DNA from 2 places in the Tardiphaga sp. 215_C5_N2_1 genome. Region 2 is predicted to be linked to the other one. Evidence: riboswitches for the same ligand, from Rfam matches in the RefSeq annotation. Region 2 holds a riboswitch; the other holds the start of a gene.
What was found. A riboswitch is a leader RNA that binds a small molecule or an ion and turns the genes downstream of it on or off. The one in region 2 is predicted to bind cobalamin.

Region 1: another riboswitch for cobalamin. It lies ahead of AB7828_RS26895 (ribonucleoside-diphosphate reductase subunit alpha); the one in region 2 lies ahead of AB7828_RS12660 (DUF1636 family protein).

What each region holds. Positions count from the first base shown of each region.
Region 1 covers NZ_CP197240.1:5,662,704-5,666,271, reverse strand. The annotation lists gene AB7828_RS26895 (ribonucleoside-diphosphate reductase subunit alpha) at 1-1,811, opposite strand, end outside; cobalamin riboswitch at 1,931-2,145, opposite strand; gene AB7828_RS26890 (hypothetical protein) at 2,335-2,457, shown strand; gene AB7828_RS26885 (GlxA family transcriptional regulator) at 2,525-3,484, opposite strand.
Region 2 covers NZ_CP197240.1:2,642,403-2,645,970, reverse strand. The annotation lists gene cobS (adenosylcobinamide-GDP ribazoletransferase) at 1-573, opposite strand, end outside; gene cobT (nicotinate-nucleotide--dimethylbenzimidazole phosphoribosyltransferase) at 574-1,629, opposite strand; cobalamin riboswitch at 1,729-1,919, shown strand; gene AB7828_RS12660 (DUF1636 family protein) at 2,029-2,478, shown strand; gene cobU (bifunctional adenosylcobinamide kinase/adenosylcobinamide-phosphate guanylyltransferase) at 2,475-3,005, shown strand; gene cobW (cobalamin biosynthesis protein CobW) at 3,006-3,568, shown strand, end outside.

The DNA of each region.
Region 1 (3,568 bases), 3.0 Mb from region 2:
TCGTCGTCCGACGTGTTCAGCGTGATCTCCGTGCAGAGATTCGATGAATGGATCACGCCGGCATGCTGCTGCGGCGAACGCAGATTGCAGGGGTCCTTGAAGGTGATCCAGGGGTGGCCGGTCTCGAACACCATGGTCAGCATGCGGCGCCACAGGTCAGTTGCGCGCACTTTCTTGAACACGCGGATTTCTCCACGCGCGGCCTTTTCTTCGTAAGCCGCGTAACGCTCCGCGAATGGCTTGCCGTAGAGATCATGCAGTTCCGGCGTCTCGTCGGGCGAGAACAGCGTCCATTCGCCGTCGGCCTCGACGCGCTGCATGAACAGATCCGGCACCCAGTTGGCAGTGTTCATATCGTGCGTGCGGCGGCGGTCGTCGCCGGTGTTCTTGCGGAGATCGAGAAATTCCTCGATGTCGATGTGCCAGGTCTCGAGATAGGCGCAGACCGCGCCCTTGCGCTTGCCGCCCTGGTTGACGGCGATGGCCGTATCGTTGGCGACCTTGAGGAATGGCACCACGCCCTGGCTCTCGCCATTGGTACCCTTGATATGCGCGCCGAGACCGCGCACGCGCGTCCAGTCATTGCCGAGACCGCCGGAATATTTCGCCAGCAGTGCGTTGTCCTTCACCGACTTAAAGATGCCGTCGAGATCGTCGGCCACCGTCGTGAGGAAGCAGGACGACAGCTGCGGCCGCAGCGTGCCGGAATTGAACAGCGTCGGCGTCGAGGCCATGAAGTCGAACGACGACAGCAGGTTGTAGAATTCGATCGCGCGGGCTTCGCGGTCGATCTCGCGCAGCGCGAGGCCCATGGCAACGCGCATGAAGAACGCCTGCGGCAGTTCGATCCGATTGCCCTGCACATGCAGGAAGTACCGGTCATAGAGCGTTTGCAGGCCCAGGAACTGAAACTGGAGATCACCCTCCGGCTTCAGCGCTGCCGAGATTCGCTTGAGATCGAAGCGCGCGAGTTCGGGATCGAGCAGCTCGGCCGCAATGCCGGTCTTGATATAGGCGCCGAAATATTCGGCGTAACGCGTGGTCATGTCGGCCTGCGACGCGTGGGTCGGCGTGCCCCCGACAAAGGACAGGACTTCGGTACGCAGTTTGTCGAGGAGCAGGCGGGCGCTGACAAAGGTGTAGTTCGGCTCCTGTTCCACCAACGTGCGCGCGGCCATGATGCCGGCCAGTGCCAGCTCATCCAGCGTGATGCCGTCATAGAGATTGCGGCGCGTTTCCTCCAGCACGGGCGCGGCATCGACGCCGTCCAGGCCGGCGCAGGCCTCGTTGACGATCAGCGCCAGACGCGCCGAATCGAGCGGCGCACGGGTGCCATTGGCGAGCGTGACATGCAGCACCGGTGCGCTGGAGACGAGCGCCGGCTTCGCGGCCAGTTCCTCGGCGCGGGTGCGAGCGCGCTCCTCGCGGTACAGCACATAGGCGCGGGCCACCTTGTGGTGCTCGCTGCGCATCAGCGCTAGCTCGACCTGATCCTGGACGTCCTCGATATGGAAGGTGCGCCCCTCACCGACGCGGCGCGTCAGTGCGGCCACGACTTCGCCGGTCAGCTGTTCCACCGCCTCATGGACGCGGCGCGAGGCCGCTGCCGTGTGGCCCTCGACCGCGAGGAAAGCCTTGGTCATGGCCACGGAAATCTTGCTGCCGTCGAACGGCGACACCGTGCCGTTGCGTCGGATGATCTGCATCGAGGGTTCGCGCGCAGGCGCAGCGAGCGTTTCCGGCGACAGTTGAATCAGCGGCGCATGAGCCGCATCGCGTCCGTTGGACAAAGCGGAAGAGGAAGTAGGCATCGGCAAGACCCCGTGTGATGCATCAAGTAATGGGGGCTGGGGCCGAAAGGACGCTGCAAAATACACGGCGGAGATCCGCCGGCATTGCCTGCAAGCGACCGCTGGGACACCCCGCCCATGGACGTTCTGGTGTCGCGGCAGGTCTCCTGGCTCGCAGGTCAATGTCTGTTTCAGCCTTCCCGATGCTTGCGCATCAGTGACTTCAATCGAAACAGACTCACTGCTTACAGTTGCGGGGGCAGCGCCGGAATATGACGCAAAACAGCGTCTTTACCGGCTTCCCTCTTAGCCACCAAGTCTTGCGACAGGGCGGACCGTGACATCTACATTTGGTGTGACCCGCGGTGAAGTGTCAAGCGGGCATTGAAGCCGAACGCAACAAATTCGGTAGGGCTGTTGGTTCAGTGGACAACCGCTTGTGTGGCGGAAACCGCGGGATCGTTGGCGGTTTCTGAACGATGCGATTCGTTGCCGCCGAGCACCGCGAAGCGCAGAACATCGTGATCAACCGATGGAGGATGCGATGCGCGACCTGATGACGACCACTGAAAGGATCAACTTCAACGCTTTCGTAGAGCGAGCGGGTGCGCTCACGGCGTTCGAGACGACGGAGCAGATCGCCCGGCGCGCCTCGACGAAATGCTGAACGAAGCGCTGATGGACAGCTTTCCTGCGAGCGATCCGATTTCTTCGCTGCAACTCGCCTGAGCGGATCAGACCGTGCGAAAGCTGGCCCGATAGTGGCTGGGTGTCAGGCCCAGCCGCCGCACGAAGACCTGACGCATATGTTCGGCGGTGGTGAAACCGGATTCATAAGCCACCACCTTCAGCGGCAGATCGCTGCCTTCGAGGCGGTTGCGTGCCGTGTCGATCCGGGCGCCCTCCACAAAATCTGCCGGCGTCATTTTGGTCTCGAGCTTGAACACCCGCGCGAAGGTGCGCGCGCTCATGCCCGCCACATCGGCCAGTTCATCCACGCTGTGCGCGTCACGCAGATGCGCCATGACATGGGCATGGACTCGCGCAATCGGTGAATCCGGCTCGGCCGGCGGTACCAGATAGGGACTGAATTGCGACTGGCCACCCTGGCGCTGCGCCACCACAACCAGACGCTTGGCTACGGCCAGGGCGACATCCGCGCCATGATCTTCCTGGACCAGCGCGAGACCCAAATCGATCCCTGCGGTGACACCGGCCGACGTCACCAGCGCGCCATCGCGGCTATAGATGCGATCGAACTCCACATGTGCCTTGGGGAAACGCAACGCCAATAGCGGCGCATTCTGCCAGTGCGTCGTCACCGTCTTGTCGTCAAGCAGGCCGGCATGACCAAGCGCAAATGCCCCGGTGCACACCGAACCGTAACGCCCCGCCTGGAGCGCCGTATTGGCCAGCCACTCTGTAAGCTGCGGGTCGGCCTCTGCCGTCGGCAGGCCAGGCCCGCCGGCCACCAGCACCAAATCCCAGGGTTTGTTCGCATCACTGAACGCCAGATCGGCGGATATCCGCAAACCGTTCGATGCACGTAGCGGCGCGCAGTCTGCAGCGACAAGTGTGATGTCGTAGCCGTCGCCCGGCGCGACGAAGCCATTGGCCTCCATGAACACATCAAGCGGACCGGCTACGTCCAGCGACTGGACGCCCGGAAAGATCGCAAGAGCAACAGTCTTCATGGTGATGCTTCATTCCATCGATGGCAGTGAACCCAAGCGTTACGGAACAGATAGTCGCCTTCCGGCAGGAAATCACGGGCGAAT
Region 2 (3,568 bases):
AAGCACAACCACACCAAGTGCAAACAACGATTCCTCAAATCGCACGGGCGCCTCGGCGTAAGTGACCTTCATCGCACTGGTATCGCCGCTATAGGGCAGGCGGTTCATCACGAAGGCCGGCATGGCGCGTGCTGCGGCGTGGACGGCGAGGAGTGATGCCGCACCTGCCCAGACAGGTAATGTTGCCAGTGCCGCGATACGCAGTGCCACGCCGAGGCCGAGTGCCAGCGCCCCGTAAGTGCCGATGCGGCTGTCCTTCATGATCGCAAGGCGCTTCTCGACGGTCCAGCCCCCGCCGAAACTGTCGGCTGTGTCGGCGAGGCCGTCTTCATGCAGCGCGCTGGTCAGGGCGATGCTTGTCGTGATCGCCAGCAGGGCAGAAATCAGCGGTGACCAGAATTCGCCGGCAACGAGAAACACGATTGCGGATGCAGCACCGATGCCGGCGCCGACCATCGGAAAATACTTCATTGCACGCGCAAGCCAGTCAGCATCCTGCGCGTCGCCAGTTGCCGGTACCGGCAGCACCGTCAGGAAACGGATCGCATTCAAAAGATGCGGATCCAGCCTCATCTAGATATTTCCGGCCAGCACGTCGTCGAGGCTGGCGACGTCGGTCAGCATGCGCGCGGCGGCGCGGACCAACGGCACCGCAAGCAGCGCGCCGGTGCCTTCACCGAGCCGCAAGCCGAGATCGAGTAGCGGCTTGGCATCGAGCGCGTTCAGCACGATGTCATGGCCGCGTTCAGCCGAACGATGTGCGAAGACGCAGTAGCCGCGTGCAGCCGGGCACAGACGAACGGCGAGCAGTGCCGCGGCGCTGGAGATGAAGCCGTCGATGATCACCGGCCGCCGTTGCGAAGCTGCGCCGAGGATCGCTCCGGCCATGCCTGCGATTTCCAATCCGCCGAATTGGGCCAGCACATCCAGTGGCGCAGTTGCGTCGCTGCGCGCTGCCGCCTTCGTGATCGCCGCGCGCTTGCGCGCCATGCCGGCATCATCCTGCCCGGCGCCAACGCCGATACAATCATCCAGGGGTGCCGGTGCGAGTCGATGAACCACCAGTGCCGACGAGGCCGTGTTGCCAATTCCCATCTCGCCGAGCGCGATGATGTCTGCGCCGGCCTTGATCTCACCGACGGCGATTCTGAAGCCGCGCGTCAGCGCATCGGCCGCGTGCTCTGCCGTCATCGCTGGCTCGCGCGCGGCATTCGCCGTACCCATGCGAACCTTTGCATCGACCAGCTTCGGGTGCACCAGCAGCTCGGCGGCGACGCCGATGTCGATCACGCGGACGTCGATGTTGTTGGCCGCGGCGAAAGCATTGGCCGTGGCGCGGCCGGCCAGATAGGTCATCACCATCGCGACCGTGACCGCCGACGGATATTGCGACACGCCTTCGGCCACCAGTCCGTGATCCCCAGCGAACACCAGCAGCACGGCATTGTCACCGCGCGGTTCGCCTGGATGCCGGATCATGCCGAGTTGCAATGCCAGCTCCTCGATTCGTCCGAGCGATCCCAGCGGCTTGGCCTTGCCGTCGATGGCGGCGCGGATTCCTGCCGCGATCTGCGGGTCAACAGGCGCAATGGCGGGCGGTTGCCACAGGGGCTGGGAATGGGCGGACATAGGGTTCCTTTTCGCGGCCTAACTGACGCAAGACGACCTGCAAGGTCAACAGATCCGGGCTACAGTCCGTCGGCGCGGTTGACCCCGGCGCACCCGGCAGATAGCGTCTTTTGCGATGGTCCTTCCGCGTGGAAGGTGAATAGGGAAGCCGGTTTGAGGCCGGCGCTGCCCCCGCAACTGTAAGCGACGAGCCCGCGCCGGTGCCACTGGGAATTCTTCAGAATTCTTGGGAAGGCGGCAACAGGCTGTGACTCGCAAGCCAGGAGACCTGCCATCACGAACTGTGCTTTGGAGGCGTCGTCGGGGCGGGGTGCACCGGACGGGAGCGAACTGACGGCCATGCTGTCGGCGCGATCCAACAAAGCTCGTAGGCCCGCGAGGGCATGAACTGAGCATGTGATGGATCACGACAGCGCCGATATCTCTGGCGAACAAATTTCGGTCGAACCGCCGCGCCCCGTGCCGGCTGGTCCCGTTGTCGTGAGTGTGTGCATCAGCTGCAAGGCCGCCGAAACCGGCACGATTGTCGGGCCGGAGATGTTCGATGCGGTGAAGGCCGCGCTCGGCGATGGCGATGCCGCCGTGATGGTGCGTCCGGTGCAGTGTCTCAGCGTCTGCAAGCGGCCAGCAACCGTCGCGGTGACGAGCCCTGATGGCTACACGTTCCTGTTCGGCGATCTGCAGACCGATAGCGGCAGCGCGGCGCTGGTGTCTTTCGTGGAGTCCTATCAGAAGGCCGACTACGGCCTGGTGCCATGGCGCGAGCGCGCCGAGGTGCTGCGCAAGGGCATGGTCGCGCGCGTGCCGCCGATGCGTTGGTCGCCTGAAGATGGGCGTGCGCCGAAATGACCGCGGTCTCCACCACGTTGGTGCTGGGTGGTGCGCGGTCCGGCAAGTCAACTTTTGCCGAGAGGCTGGTCGATGGCATCGGCCTGACCAAAGTCTATCTTGCGACTGCAACGGCCGGTGACGACGAGATGCATGCCCGCATCGCGCAGCATCGCAAGCAGCGCGGCGAAGGCTGGATCACCGTGGAAGAGCCGCTGGCGCTGGTCGATGCGCTGACGCGCGAGGCGACGGTCGGCCGCGTCGTGCTGGTGGATTGCCTGACGCTATGGCTGTCGAATCTGATGTTTGCCGAGCGCGATCCGGAGATCGAGGCGAAGCGTCTGGTGCGCTTCCTCGATGTCTCGCGCTATCCGATCGTTTTCGTGTCCAACGAAGTTGGCCTCGGCCTCGTGCCTGAGACACCGCTCGGCCGCGCGTTTCGCGATGCGCAGGGCCGCCTCAACCAGATCATCGCGGCCGCCGTGCCGAATGTTGCTTTCATTTCCGCCGGGCTTCCGCTCTGGCTCAAGCGTTCCCAGGAGAATTGAATGTCCCGCGTTCCCGTCACCGTCCTCACCGGATTTCTCGGCGCCGGCAAGACCACGCTGCTGCGCTCGCTGCTGACCCAGGCCGATGGCCGCCGCATCGCCGTGATCGTCAATGAGTTCGGCGATGCCGGTTTCGATGGCGGTCTGGTCGAGGAATGCGCGGTAAAGGCCTGTGCGCCCGGCGATATCGTCGAGCTTACCAATGGCTGCATCTGCTGCACCGTCGCCGACGATTTCGTGCCGACCATGGATAAGCTGCTGTCGCGCGAGCGTCCACTCGATGCCATCGTCATCGAGACCTCCGGCCTTGCGCTGCCGCAGCCGCTGTTGAAGGCCTTTGCCTGGCCGGCGGTGAAGACTCGCGCCACTGTCGATGGCGTCGTCACTGTCGTCGACGCGCTGGCGCTCTCTGAAGGCCGCGTCACGCTGGATGAAGACGCCGTTGCCGAGCAACGCGCCAGGGACGAGGGTATCGAGCACGACGATCCCATCGAGGAAGTGTTCGAAGACCAGTTGGCTTGCGCCGATCTCGTGGTTCTCTCGAAGAGCGATCTCGTCGCCCC